DNA from 4 places in the Brevibacillus sp. JB24b genome. Region 1 is predicted to be linked to each of the others. Evidence: riboswitches for the same ligand, from Rfam matches in the RefSeq annotation. Region 1 holds a riboswitch; each other region holds the start of a gene.

What was found. Region 1 has a riboswitch for thiamine pyrophosphate ahead of ACQV1I_RS15540 (thiamine phosphate synthase). Riboswitches for the same ligand answer to the same signal wherever they lie in the genome.
Region 2: linked by a shared signal. The riboswitch ahead of thiO (glycine oxidase ThiO) and the one ahead of ACQV1I_RS15540 (thiamine phosphate synthase) in region 1 are both predicted to bind thiamine pyrophosphate.
Region 3: linked by a shared signal. The riboswitch ahead of thiT (energy-coupled thiamine transporter ThiT) and the one ahead of ACQV1I_RS15540 (thiamine phosphate synthase) in region 1 are both predicted to bind thiamine pyrophosphate.
Region 4: linked by a shared signal. The riboswitch ahead of thiC (phosphomethylpyrimidine synthase ThiC) and the one ahead of ACQV1I_RS15540 (thiamine phosphate synthase) in region 1 are both predicted to bind thiamine pyrophosphate.

The regions. Positions count from the first base shown of each region.
Region 1 covers NZ_JBNVQV010000001.1:3,317,661-3,321,370, reverse strand. Annotated here, with positions in the region: gene ACQV1I_RS15555 (UbiD family decarboxylase) at 1-349, opposite strand, end outside; gene ACQV1I_RS15550 (hypothetical protein) at 431-757, opposite strand; gene ACQV1I_RS15545 (hypothetical protein) at 1,302-1,658, shown strand; TPP riboswitch at 1,777-1,886, shown strand; gene ACQV1I_RS15540 (thiamine phosphate synthase) at 2,198-2,893, shown strand; gene thiS (sulfur carrier protein ThiS) at 2,991-3,206, shown strand; gene ACQV1I_RS15530 (thiazole synthase) at 3,211-3,710, shown strand, end outside.
Region 2 covers NZ_JBNVQV010000001.1:647,346-651,055, reverse strand. Annotated here, with positions in the region: gene ACQV1I_RS03375 (DUF3888 domain-containing protein) at 1-626, opposite strand, end outside; gene thiO (glycine oxidase ThiO) at 706-1,830, opposite strand; TPP riboswitch at 1,939-2,050, opposite strand; gene ACQV1I_RS03365 (excisionase family DNA-binding protein) at 2,061-2,291, opposite strand; gene ACQV1I_RS03360 (glucose-6-phosphate isomerase) at 2,295-3,653, opposite strand.
Region 3 covers NZ_JBNVQV010000001.1:1,333,448-1,337,157, forward strand. Annotated here, with positions in the region: gene ACQV1I_RS06520 (ABC transporter permease subunit) at 1-95, shown strand, start outside; gene ACQV1I_RS06525 (ABC transporter permease) at 88-1,011, shown strand; gene ACQV1I_RS06530 (helix-turn-helix domain-containing protein) at 1,078-1,299, opposite strand; TPP riboswitch at 1,666-1,777, shown strand; gene thiT (energy-coupled thiamine transporter ThiT) at 2,007-2,573, shown strand; gene ACQV1I_RS06540 (bifunctional transcriptional activator/DNA repair enzyme AdaA) at 2,833-3,405, shown strand; gene ACQV1I_RS06545 (hypothetical protein) at 3,581-3,710, opposite strand, start outside.
Region 4 covers NZ_JBNVQV010000001.1:3,431,120-3,434,829, forward strand. Annotated here, with positions in the region: gene ACQV1I_RS15960 (HEPN domain-containing protein) at 1-497, opposite strand, end outside; gene ACQV1I_RS15965 (hypothetical protein) at 562-1,245, opposite strand; gene ACQV1I_RS15970 (hypothetical protein) at 1,355-1,504, shown strand; TPP riboswitch at 1,626-1,742, shown strand; gene thiC (phosphomethylpyrimidine synthase ThiC) at 1,865-3,643, shown strand.

The DNA of each region.
Region 1 (3,710 bases):
CGTTTTTTGTACCTGTCTTCATGACACTTAGCAAGGGATCACGCAATCCCCAAAGAGCAGAGAGCTTAGGGGGCATTAGTTTGTCCATATTATTTACTAATTGTTGAATAATCTTTTCCGGTTTTGGACCGAATGCCATATCGACCCGCTCACGGGTTCCGAAGAGATTGGTTACAATAGGAAAGCTTTTACCTTTAACATTCGTAAACAAAAGGGCTGGTCCTTGCTCATCAATCACACGACGATGAATTTCTGCCAGTTCCAAATAAGGATCGACAGGAGTGTCAATTTGGACTAGTTGTCCTTCATCGCGCAGTTGTTGGATAAAAGTTCGTAAATTTGTATGCATGAAAAGAGGTCACCTCATAATCTATCATCGCTTGTTGATATCTATTCCTAACTGTACACGAACTGGATGCATTGATCTAGCCTAAGATTGCACAAAATGAGCGAAATAGGGAGGTTTTTCGAAGAAGAATGTACTTTTCCTATGGGCATTGCACTTAATGGCTAGCTTCTCTTTTACTTGAGGCCATTCTGAATCAATAATGGAAAACATAACAGTATCACGGACATAGCCATACCAGACGCATATGCTTGCGTAGCGTTCTCTTATAGGTGGCACCGATTCGACGAATAGCACGTTGTGAGTTCTCGTTGCCCTTCCGACGTGTTGAAGTTCTGCTTCGTGTTCTGGTTGTAGTGGTTCGATTACCACGAGAGATCCTTCTAATTGAATGGGGTTAATAACGAGCACGTAATTCCCACCTATCTTAAGCGAAATTTCGAAATGTTTTTATTACAAGTAGAATAAAAAGTATTTATCAGAGAAGCAAATCTTTTATAGAGTGCTGTACATTTGCAGAAGGAGCTTTTTAGCGAAGGAGAGTGCACCTTCATGTGTAACTTTCACTCACATCGGGGAAACTAAGCCGATTAATCGGGAGGTGAGTAAAAACGATGTCCAGTAAGAACAACAAGTCGCAAAATAAGGCAAAAAACAGAGGTAAAACGCTAGATACAAACGATCAAAACAGTAATATTCGCGATAATGGAAACACCCATAAAGAATAGAAGGCTTGTAGAACACGAGAAAGTCCCCTTTTTAGCAAAATAGGAGGGGACTTTTATAAATCATCAATTCTATCATTTATTTTTGTAATAATGAGATTATTATAATTTGGAATGGATGTACAGCAATAGCAGGCTAGAACTGGGCAAAATGCCACCTAGAGGAAACATTCATGGTATAATAAAAATAAATCTACGGCAGATAGATGGGAAGAGACGGAGGCATACTTGTGGAAGACTCAATGATGCACCTACATGCAAACGAAGTGGTTCTTAGCACACAAGCATTTTTAATTTTGTGCCGTTTGTATGATAGTTTTTACGATGAATTAAGACAGCATGAACAACTAAATGAGGTGGCTGAAAAGACGGCGGCGGTTTTATTAGATGGCGTTGAAGCTTTAAAAGAACAGACGCAACCGCCTAAACAAGTGGTGATGGCGTTAGACTTCTCCAGTTTATTTTTAGTGAAAAAGCTGGTAGAACAAGCATACCGAGAAGTAAGAGAAGTACCAGAGCAAGCCAAGGCTCTGGGATGGTTAGAAGAGTGTATGCAGGCAATGAATAAGGGAATGATCACACATTAATGTGGCGGTGAATCACTTGGTGTGGATAAAGGACGCAGAATTTTTTGTGAAGAAAATCTATCTGTTTACAAATAAGTAGTGACGTGGTACTGTAAGAGCGAATTCAAAACTTAATAACTTTGTACCGAGCGGGGGCCGAGCTGTCGGCTGAGATTGTAACGAGATGTGTTACTGACCGTTGAACCTGATCTGGTTAATACCAGCGGAGGAAGAGGGCGCGAGAACAGAGTGAAGATACCTATGTTCTTTCAGATGCATACGAAACCATCCGCTACGGGTGGTTTTTCTTTTTGTAAAAACACAACCCGTAGCTGATTTATAGTATACATCAGCAAAAGCAGTAAGTTGGAAAACGTAATCAACTTTCTATCAGCCAGTTCAGCTTAGCCTCCGCTATCTATTCGGTACCATCCGAAAAAGAAGCAGAGGCTTTTTTTACGTCTTTTCATGCATGTTCCCAGTTAGGATCGGTTTGGAGGTTAGTGTAACAGCACAAGAGACATGCATGTGAAAATATTTTTGCGAAGGGAGTTGAATTTTTGCGAGCACGATCACTTCATCTCATTACCACAGGGTGCCAAACGCTCGGAGAAACGTTGCCTATTATTCAGAAGGCAGAGCAGGCAGGAGTTGATTATCTTCACATCAGGGAAAAACAGCGCACAGCACGTGAAATAGAAGAATGGATCAAACTCCTGTCGGATGTATTTCCAAGGGAACGAATCATTGTGAATGATCGTGTAGATTTAGCAATTGCTTATCATTGTGGCGGTGTACAGCTAGGACAGCATAGCATGAGGGCCAGCTTGGCAAGTCGCATACTGTCCTCGGATCAATTGCTGGGGTGTTCGATTCATAACGAACAAGAATGTTTGTCTGTACAGGCGGATTTACAGCCAACTCCTGACCAGCACAGTTCATCGTCAGGGAATGTCTTTTTCCCAAGACGTATTCCAATCTTTGTTTTAGCAGGTCATGTCTATGTAACAGAATGCAAGCCCGGTGTAGAAGCGCGTGGTCTTCCGTTTGTAACGCGAATGAGAAAACTGCTAGCTTCTAACATATCACTGATCGGGATAGGCGGAATAACTCCTCAGCGTGTAAAGGAAGTAATAGAAGCTGGAGCGGATGGCATCGCTGTTATGTCGGGTATCATGCGGTCAACACAACCACAAAACAGGATAAAAGAGTATCGTGAACAGCTTGATGAATCAGCAGGATATTTTATCCGGTAGTTGTTCCTATCCATTCCTTTTTTCAATTCAGTGGACCAAACGATTGAAAAAGGATGAAGAGGAAAAACATTCACGAATTAAAACGAGGTGGATACCCTTGCAAACTAACACTGTACAGATTCAAGTTAATGGGAAAACAACTAGTGTAGAGAAAAATACGACTATGGAACAATTGCTTATCCAGTATGGATTGGAGCAAAGAATTCTGGTAGTTGAACACAATCAGATCATCCTTGATCGTTCCAGCTATGCCCAAACAACCATTATGGATGACGATCGAATAGAAATCGTTCATTTTGTTGGAGGAGGATAAAACGATGACAGATACAACTTTACGAATTGGACAGTATGAATTTACCTCACGTTTTTTAATTGGTACGGGGAAATTTCGTGATTTGGAAATTCAGAGAGCAGCAGTGACGATCTCTGAAGCACAAATTATTACATTTGCAGTTCGTCGATTAAATTTGGAGAAAGTAAATGAGCCCACTTTTTTAGAATCCCTTGACCTCTCAGCGTATACACTGCTTCCCAATACGGCAGGAGCAACAACCGCAGAGGAGGCAGTACGCATTGCGCGTTTAGCAAAAGCAAGTGGCTTATGCGACATGATTAAAGTAGAAGTAATTGCCGACCAAAAAACATTATTGCCAGACCCAATAGAAACCCTGCGAGCATCTGCTTTATTGGTGGAAGAAGGTTTCACTGTCTTAACCTACACTAATGATGATCCTATTCTCGCACGGAAATTACAAGAAGTAGGAGTTCATGCCGTAATGCCAGGTGCATCACCGATTGGCTCTGGCCAAGGTATTCT
Region 2 (3,710 bases), 2.7 Mb from region 1:
CCGTCCCGTTTACCAAGAAAGGTTATAGGTAGAAGATAAAATTGCTTTTGAATAGCCTCTTTTTGTGAAAGTAACTCCTGATTAAATAAGAGCAAGGTATTATCAGGATCATTGCGATATCGATGGGCAATTTGGTAATATCCGATTTGCTGATAGCCAGTTAATTTGATTTGAAAGTAATCCTCAAACTCTTTTTGTACTTGTTGCTCCTCCACTTTGCGCTTTGCCTCCCACTCGTCTCCTTGGTGAGAGTACCCGGTCAATTGTACTCCGTTTGGATGTACCGCAAGCTTAATCGTTTCGATTGCAAAAGGCGGTGAATGATTTCCCTCATAGGTCTTCACCTGAAAAACAGCTTCGTAGGAGTGAGGCTGATTCGTTAGGCGAGACACACCTACCACTCTAACTGAGGATAAATCATACGCGCGTGGATAACCATAATAGTGAGTTATTGCTTTGATTACATGGGGATTCATCGTTAAAATAAGAGCTCCTTGTATCGGTTCATAAGGTACAGGAGATGATAGTTGAGCCCATGCGTAATCAGAAGAGGTAGACACAGTAAACAGAAGCACAGCAAAAGCAACTATCGCCATCTGATTCCATCTATTTTTCCATTGCTTCATCTGCGATCATCTCCTTTTCTGTTAACCTTCCTCAAACTCCCATGCTTTATGAAAAGGGTGAGCACCTTCTACTCATTCTTTACTCGTATGAAACAAGACGAAACCGATCAGGCAAGAAAGCACTCATATGCTCTGTTTCATCTGAACTGACATACTCTGCTATCAGCTTCGCTGTAAGGGGTGCTAGAAGAATTCCATTCCGGTAATGTCCGCAAGCTAGCGTCAGTCCAGTCCAGTCTGGTACAGGACCTAGAATGGGACATCCGTCAGCCGTAGCAGGTCGTAATCCAGCCCAGGCTTGTAAAAACGGGGCTTCTGAAATGGCTGGTACAATCGACATTGCACCTTTTAATACTGTCGATACACCATAAACAGTTGAAGAACGATCAAATCCAGCCAAATCTTCTGTAGCTCCAACAATAATACGTCTATCCTGTTTAGGCACTAGATACCCGTTTTTTCCAAAAACCACATGGGAAAGAGGCAAATGAATCGAATCAACTGCTGCGATCTGTCCTCTCACTGGATAAACAGGAACATCTACTCCCACCTGATGTAAAATATCAGCAGTCCACGCACCAGATGCTACAATGACGTGATCCGCTTCCATCTCTCCTTTATCTGTGACGACACCAGTTATTTTCTTTCCAGCATGTTTTAATCCGATTACAGTAGTATTTTGTAATAAATGAACATTTCGTTTTTCGGCCTGTATTACTAAAGCTTTCAATAATAAACGGTTATTAATATCAGCTTCGTGTGGAGAATAAATGGCTTGCCGTACCATTTTTGATAGATGTGGTTCTCGTTCCTGTACTTCTTCAGTGGACAACAATTGGATATCATAACCTTCTGACTTTTGCCACTGGTAGCGCTCTTGTAACCATTCCTCTTCCATATCGGTCATGGCTACTGTCAAAATTCCTGCTGTAGATAGCTGGCAGTCAATGCCCGTAGCTTCCTTTAATTCTAGCACCCAATTCTCGTACATCTGTAGGGAACGAATTCCCATGTCAAGAAGCGGGCCCGGCTTCGTAAATTCTTTTAAAGGGGCAAGCATCCCGGCTGCTGCAACAGAAGCCTCTCCTCCGAACATCCCCTGTTCAATGAGAGTAACAGCCATGCCTACGTTAGCAAGTTCAGTGGCAATCGACAAACCAATTATCCCTCCGCCAATCACAATGAGATCTGGACACCTTTTCATTGTTCTTCACCCTTTCTCTTGTCTACTGAGTGGGGAATCGATTGGCTCTTTACACAAAGAAATGAAAAAAACCACTTCTCCGCGTAGGAAAAGTGGGTAAGTTACCAACACCAAATCTAACCACTTCCCTTCGCCAGCATGACCTGGATCAGGTAAAAAGGGTCAACAGACGCGCTCTGTCCTCTCAGCCCTGCAAGTTAGGACTCCCCCAGTAGATCAATGTGAAATTATTAATCTTCGTCTTTGTAATCATAGCTTTCAGGAATTGGCTCGAACTTCTCCGCCTCTTCAAAAGCCTTCAATCTCTCTAGCTCTTCCATATGGTAGGTAAACTGCTCTTTATTAATAAAGTAGTCCTCACCATTATGGACTGCACGGATACGTTTCTCTGCTATTTTTTCCCGTATAAACCATTCAGGCATTTCCAGATAAGCAGCTGTTTCCTTTACACTTAAATACATGGTTTACTGTCCTTTTAAGCGGGCCTCCAGCTCAGCTTTCTGCTTTTCAAAACCTGGCTTACCAAGTAGCGCGAACATGTTCGCTTTATAAGCCTCTACGCCAGGCTGATCAAATGGATTCACACCTAACAGATAACCGCTGATGCCGCATGCTTTTTCAAAGAAATAAAGAAGCTCACCAATATGATACGCTGATAGCTCAGGCAATTCAACTACTAGATTGGGAACGCCCCCATCCATATGCGCTAAGATCGTACCTTCCATCGCTTTTTTATTAACAAAGTCCATGCCTTTTCCACTAAGGAAGTTCAAACCATCTAAATTAGCCGCATCCTGCATGATTTCAACGTCAGTAGCTGGCTGGGCAACTGAAAGCACCGTTTCAAACAAGTTACGGGAACCATCCTGAATAAACTGTCCCATGGAATGTAGGTCAGCAGAGAAGTCAGCAGCAGCCGGGAAAATACCACGACCATCCTTACCTTCAGATTCTCCAAACAACTGCTTCCACCATTCATTGAAATAATGGAATTGAGGCTCATAGCTTACTAACATTTCAATTTGCTTCCCTTTTCGCAATAAGCAATTACGGATAGCAGCATACTGATAGCATTCATTTTCTCCAATTGCTGGATTCATGTAGCGCTGACGAGCCGCCTGTGCTCCACTCATTAAAGCATCGATATCTGCACCAGATACAGCGATAGGCAACAAACCTACTGCGGTTAAAACAGAGAAGCGTCCACCCACGTTATCTGGAATAACGAAGCTTTCATATCCTTCTTCGGTCGCTACTTGTTTCAAAGCCCCGCGCGCTTTATCTGTTGTTGCATAAATACGTTTACGCGCTTCTTCTTTACCATACTTTTTCTCCATGAACTCACGGAAAATACGGAAAGCAATAGCTGGCTCTGTAGTCGTTCCCGATTTAGAAATAACGTTGACCGAGACCTCTTTGCCTTCGATAACCTGCATAAGGTGAGTCAAATAGACAGGGCTAATATTATTACCCACGAAATAAATCTCAGGTGTTTTACGTTGTTCTTTTGTTAAAGAGTTATAGAACGTATGTCCCAGTACATCTATTACTGCTTTAGCCCCCAGATAAGAGCCTCCGATACCAATTACCAGCAATACATCGGAATCAGCCTTGATTTTTTCTGCCGCAGCTTTAATACGTGCGTATTCTTCTTTATCGTATGTATCCGGTAGGTCTACCCAGCCTAGATAGTCGCTACCAGCACCAGTACCCTCATGTAATTGTTCATGCGCTAGCTTTATAGCTACTTCTAAATGCTTCATTTCGTGTTCGGAAACGAATGGCAATGCTTTGTCATAACTAAAACGGATCGCTTTTGTCACGATAATACCCCCTGAATCGTAAGTTGCACAGCTAATAATAAACTGATGTTTATTATT
Region 3 (3,710 bases), 2.0 Mb from region 1:
TTGGTTTGTGTATTTTGTTACTGATCGCAGGTCTAGTCTACACCATTATTCGTTTTCTCCTATATTTGTTCGAGCGAGGGTTTATTTATGAATAAGCAAAAAGGTAGAATTTCATTATGGTTGGGTTTCTTTATTGTATCAGTGCTATTCATTGTTGCTATTTTTGGACCAATGGTTGCTCCATATGATATAGACTTTCAGGTACGAGCTGAATATGTAGAGGTAAATGGTACGCAAGTCATCGTTTCACCACCATTACCACCCTCAGAGAAATATCCAATTGGAACAGATAAATGGGGACGTGATATGCTAACTTCCTTGTTATATGGTGCAAGATATACGCTGTTTGTTACGATTGCTTGTGCCTTGTTGCGAGTTATGCTAGGAATGATCATCGGACTCAAAATAGGAATGGCAGATCGTCCACAGAGATGGTGGCTCAGTCTAGAAAATGTGTGGGGTCATGTGCCGCTGTTTTTACCAGTATATTTTCTGCTGTACCGTATTAATATCAATTCACCCCTATCTTCGTTTGGCTTAGTGATGATTTTTATTATTGTTGTATCAGTGCTAGGTATTCCAAGTGTTGTATCATCAGTTCGTCAAAAAACAGAGCAGTTGAAGGAAGCTCATTTTGTCACAGCAGCCATTTCTATTGGGGCTAGCAAAAATCACATTATGCTCAGGCATATCCTTCCTCAACTAAAAGAGCAGATTATGATGCTTTTTGTTATGGAGATTATCGGGGTTATGACTTTGATGGGACAATTGGGTATTTTTAACCTGTTTATCGGTGGGACGATTCAGCAATTTGATCCGAGTATTTTTTTAACTAAAACGTATGAATGGGCTGGATTAATCGGACAAGCACGTGCTTTCCTACAAGCCAAGCAATGGATTTTCTTTGCTCCGTTAACCGCTTTTATGATTGCGATTTTAGGTTTTACTCTAATTGTAAATGGAATGAAGAAGCGATATGAAGAAGCATATAATCGGACCCCTTATGTCTAAGGTAATGAAAAAATCCCCCCTTCTCTTCAAATATTTGAAGAAAAGGGAGGTATTTCACTCGAGCGGTCAAATTTTTAATTCGCCAAGCCTCACCAATTCTACTACGGCTTGTGACCGCCCTTTCACGCCCAATTTCTGCATGACGTTACTAATGTGATTTCTGACTGTTTTTTCGCTGATGAAGAGCTGTCCTGCTATCTCTTTTGTGGTCTTGTCTTGGACCAGGAGTTCAAACACTTCTCTTTCGCGATTAGTTAATAACGGTTTACTTTGGTCGCTACTCTTCAAAACGTGCCACCCCTCCTTGTGGGCTCTACAGGAACAAGGTTGAGGGATACAGTCACCTTATCCTATGTCAGGGGGAGTGTGTTGGTGCCGAAGTAGCAGGCTTTTTAGGCTTTTGCCTTACATACTATTCATAGCGTGAGAGGTGGGTACCTCGGCCCACTCAATTTCCGTTTTTCCAATACATATTGTAAACATTTCGACTTATTCAACCTAATTTTTCTGTATTGGTAGAAGCAAAGTCATAGCCTATAACCATGAAAAAGGACAGTAGAAACGAAAAAACGTTGCATCAAAGATGTGCTTTGCAAAACATTCGTAATATGTTATGGTATTACTTGAATTTGTAACATTGAAAAATGAAATAAGCGTGTACTAAACGGGGGCCGAGCAAATACGGCTGAGATTGTAACAGAATGCGTTACTAACCGTAGAACCTGAACTGGGTAATGCCAGCGGAGGGAGAGGTAGCTGACTTCAAGTGCGAAAGCTGTAGCTCTATCGTCGAGATGGGGTTGTATCGCCGAGTTGAGAACCATCCGTCTAAGGGTGGTTTTTTTGTGTGTAAAACATCAAAAACACCTTTTTCACAACCAACTAGGAGATACAATTTGCCCTTATTTTTATTTTTGGTCTATAAAAACTTGAGTTGGACCCTTTCTATTTCTGCTGCTTACATACATATTGCATCAGAACGAGGAGGAGAAGAAATGTCACGAACACGATTGGTCATCATGATGGAGATAGCTATCATGGCAGCGATTGCTGTTATTTTAAGTAAGGTAAAATTGTTTGCTATGCCTCAAGGTGGGAGCGTTTCTTTGGTAATGGTACCCATAGCCTTATTGGCTTTTCGCCGTGGTTGGGTAGCAGGTTTAATCACAGGTGCGCTGGTAGGCATGGTTAAATTCTTTTTTGGCGGCGAGATGGTGCATCCTATTCAAATGTTGTTAGACTATCCCCTCTCATATGCCATGCTAGGCTTTGGTGCGTTCCTTTACGCTAGTAAGACGCAAAACAAAGCAACAAAAATTGCATCCATCTGGGGTGGATTACTAGTCGGAATCGCGTTATGTCTGGCTATCCGTACGACTTCAGGGGCTGTCTGGTTTGGTAGCTATGCCCCGGAAGGAACACCTGCAACGCTTTATTCCCTCATATATAATGCGACCTATTTGATACCTGAGTATGTGATTACGGCTTTAGTAGTTACACTACTGGCAAATGGGGCACCTCAATTGTTTCAGCAGAATGCGGGCGCTTATCGACGTATATAATAAAGTAATTTGTAAAAAAGCTAAAAGAAGGAGCTTGCTTCCTTCTCTTAGCTTTTTTAGTATCAGTAAAATAAAGAATGTTCTGTTAGTAAATTGATCAAGAAGAACATGAAATGGAACAATCATATGTATTGGAAAAAGTTACATAATTGTGAAATTAAGAAAAAACTATCGAAATTTTGCTCTTTTATTCTTGGTTGCTTACTACAAGTAAAAACATTACGTTATACTGAAGATTGAAGGCTAGGAGGGATCGTGGATGAAAGAGGAGTTCTGGAAGGCTATAGTAGAATGCGATCCAAATTATGATCAACTATTCTTTTATGGCCTTAGCACGACGGGGATCTTTTGCAAACCGTCATGCAAATCAAGGACACCCAAAAGAGAGCATGTGAAGATTTATTATGCGGCGTCCGATGCCATTGCTGCAGGTTTTCGTCCTTGCAAGCGGTGTAGACCATCTGAACCAACATGGAAATCGGCGGAAGAAGATGCGGCAACCCGTCTGCTAGAGATGATTCACGATTGCTATAACCAACCCGTAACTCTGCGTGAAATGGCGTCACGTCTCTATGTGAGTCCTTTTTATTTGCAGCGTTGTTTTTCTCGTTGCATGAAGATAACACCCGGCAAATATTTAACGCGCATCCGAATGGATGAAGCGAAGAAGCAACTACTAGAAACAGATCGAAATGTTTCAATGATTGCAAGCGGGGTAGGGTTTCGCAATAGTGCCTATTTTGCCGCTGTTTTTCAGAAGGAAACAGGTTGTACACCTACTCAGTACCGCTTACAGCAGAAGAAACAGGGCAAAACAGGAACAACACGCTAAGTGTACATGTTGTAAAACGGTAGAACATACATATAAAAAAGAATGTAAGAACAGATTGAGCGTTTCTGTATCTAGCAGAAGCGCCTTTTTGTCCAATGAAAGGACAGATAAAAAGCACCTACTGTCGTGCTGCGAAATTCGCGCACAAAGAGGTGCTTTTTGTCGTGTCTATGTTTTATCTTCTTTCACCCATGATGCATTCTAAAAAATAATCGACTGTTACAGCCAGGATACCAACAAATAAGGGAGTTAATGGAGTTAACAAGACACCGGGAATCCATGTGGTATGCACGAGATAAAAAATA
Region 4 (3,710 bases), 110 kb from region 1:
TCTAATAACTCATCCTCCAACGATTTCTTTTCCAGTGCTAATAAATATCTGCGATAGGGTACAGTTGGAAATGAGATATCTGCATTCATTAGACGCTTGAATAATCCTTCTATTTGATTGGTATAGATAAACTTAGGTCCATCTAATGAACGTTTTAAATAATTGATCCCATACCGATTTTCTTCCATTGTTAATAGATACGGTATAGAACAAACCCCTTCGCCATTTGCCATGTTTAAGCGATTCTCTATTTCAGCTATGAAGGGACGATCCTCTTTTACTTTTAAGGTAGGATACTCCGCATAGAGAAACAGCGAGTTTGGTTTTACTTTTTCTTCAAAATGAAGCCTATTCTCGTTCATCTGTGGACGCAAGCGCTCATGACAAATTTTATACAAGGGCTCAAAGCCTGATACCAGAAAGAAATCCTCACTAAGCTGTATACGAAGTGGCTTATCTGTTACGGTATTAAATACTGGTGCAATCAAGGTTGGCATGATGTTCCCTCCATTCGCCACGGCTTTTATAGGTTATGTCTCTTATAAAGGCTTCCGGCAGATTTTACTTAGAAGCTGAGCCTTTTTCCTGACTCAAACGCTTTATAATATTTTCATTCTCAATCATATCCTCTGGCTTGTCCGCATACAACAATCCATAATGAGTTAACATAGTGGAGATTTGATTATTGTCCGTTAGAATGACATGCAGAACAGCTTTATTGTTGAAATCATAATACTCCAGAACTCTTCCTAGGTCACGTGTTGGTGCTCCATAAACCTTTTTGACATCTTCTAGGGACAGTTGCTTTTCAGTCTCAAGTTTTTTCATCAAATCTCCGCGTTTTAACATTACTTGAGCAGCTACTAATGTAGGGTCAGCCGTTTTAGTAAAATATAAGGGATAGGCCTTGTTCCATTTTGCGCCTGTTACCGGATTGATCTTGATAAAAGCTATTTCTTGTTCCACTTCTGGATTTGGTCCATTCTCCGCTTTTAAATTGGTGCGAAAATTACTTTTAATAGTCTTTTTTTCTACAGCAGATCCATATGTTTTTTCCATCTGAGCTAGTGTCGTTTTCCCAATAACAGCTTGCTCTGTAAGCTTAAGCTCAGCTGTAAGATCTATCTGATTTACCTTTATATCTTGGGCTTGTTCTGTAGGTGCAGTATCCGATTGATTTCCACTACATCCTGTCACAAGTAGTAAGCTAGCAATCACTGCCAAAAGCATTGTTCTTTTTTTCATGAAAATCTGTCCTCTCCAGTTTAACTATAATTCACAGCTTTACATACACTTCCCTGTGCATGTGATACGAATTTCCCTCCCATACTAATCACGAAGGAGTTGATAAGGGATGGCGAAAGACGATTTCTTAGTAGAAAATCCGCATCAAACTTATAATAACCAATTTCGTGGCTTAGAACAAACGGGGGAACCACAACCTGGAACGAAAAAAGTAAAGCAACAGAATCATACCCATCAAATCAAAACACGCGAAGGATAGTTTTCTGTTAGCAAAACCGCCTTCCATTGGTTGGATTGGCGGTTTTGCTACTTTTTCCCCCTTCCCTTGTTGAATTCCTATTGACCCACTTTTTTCCATGTGATAAGGTATAGGGGCAACTACATATGGATACGGGAGCTTGGATTAAGCCAGGCTGAGAGGGTGGAGAACTCTGCTACCGACCGTGAAACCTGATCTGGATAATGCCAGCGTAGGAAACGATCCCATACGAATTACTTCGTTTATTTCAGCATGTTATTTTGTATGGATAAGAGCCGTCAGCCTTTGCTGTACGGCTCTTTTTTGTTTGTCGCTCCTACCGTCCTAGCTAGTTGCCAAACCATGTTGGGAGGTATACCGATGTCTTTTATTTCAACACCATCTTTTTTCCCTGCAAGCCGCAAAATGTATGTGATGGGCTCAAGGTCTGATCTACTAGTTCCGTTTCGTGAAATTTCACTCTCTCCTACCGTTGATCAACAAGGACGGGTCACTCCGAATGCTCCCTTACAAGTGTATGACACGAGCGGACCCTACACAGATGAAACACTGTATGAAGCCCTTGATCTCACCAAGGGTCTTCCCACGCTCCGCTCTGCTTGGATTTCAGAGCGTAAGGATACAGAGCCGTATAAAGACCAAAAAAATCCTGCCCCTACAAAAACAAAGGCTTCTAATCCTCTTCCTACTCATGCATTTGAAAATCGAGAACCCTTGCGAGCACGCCTGGAGCGACGCGTCACACAGCTTCATTACGCACGCAAAGGGATCATTACACCTGAAATGGAATTTGCAGCAATACGTGAGGGAATGGACCCTGAGATTGTACGACAAGAAATTGCCAGTGGACGTGCAATCCTACCAGCTAATATAAATCACCCTGAGCTAGAGCCTATGCTTATTGGAAAGCATTTTTTGGTAAAAATAAATGCTAACATTGGAAATTCTGCTGTTCTCTCCTCCATAGAAGACGAAGTTGAAAAAATGGTCTGGGCTATCCGCTGGGGCGCAGATACCATTATGGATCTTTCGACAGGTAAAAATATCCACACTACCCGGGAATGGATTCTACGTAATGCCCCTGTTCCAGTCGGTACTGTACCATTATATCAGGCTTTGGAAAAAGCCGGAGGACAACCCGAGAATTTATCTTGGGAATTGTATCGGGATACGTTAATCGAACAAGCAGAACAGGGTGTTGACTACTTCACGGTACATGCTGGACTCTTGCTTCGTTACATCCCTCTTACCATGGATCGAGTAACAGGTATCGTATCGCGCGGAGGTTCTATCATGGCCTCGTGGTGTCTTACCTATCATCAGGAAAATTTCTTGTATACACATTTCCGTGAGATTTGTGAGATTGCAAGTGCTTACGATATCTCACTCTCTTTAGGTGATGGTCTACGACCGGGCTCCATTGCGGATGCCAATGATGCTGCCCAAATGGCGGAATTAGAAACCTTAGGTGAACTAACTAGAATAGCTTGGGAATACGACGTTCAGGTCATGATTGAAGGGCCAGGACATGTTCCGATGCACAAGATTAAAGAAAACGTAGATATTCAACAGGATATTTGTCAGGAGGCTCCTTTCTATACCTTGGGGCCACTTACTACCGATATTGCACCTGGGTACGATCACATCACATCTGCCATTGGCGCAGCCATGATTGGCTGGTTTGGTACTGCGATGCTATGCTATGTAACACCAAAAGAACATTTGGGACTGCCTAATAAGCATGATGTAAAAGAAGGGGTTATCGCCTATAAAATCGCAGCACATGCAGCTGATCTAGCGAAAGGTCATCCACTTGCTCAAGCATGGGATGATGCGATGTCAAAAGCCCGCTTTGAATTTCGTTGGCACGATCAATTTCATTTATCATTAGATCCCGATCGAGCACGCGACTATCATGATGAAGCTCTTCCCGCAGAACCAGCTAAAACAGCACATTTTTGCTCGATGTGTGGTCCAAAATTTTGCAGTATGAAAATTAGTCATGAAATAAAGGAAATGGTTGATAATAAAAATTTGACGGATAAAAATATACCAAATCTTGAAGAATCTCTGATTAAAACAGGGCTCTCTCAGAAGGCAGAGGAATTTAAACGCTTTGGCTCCAAAATTTATACCTGATCTCTCTAATCACTGTAATACGTAGCATGCAGTAAGCTACCTAGGCCTTACTCGCTTGCTAGAATAA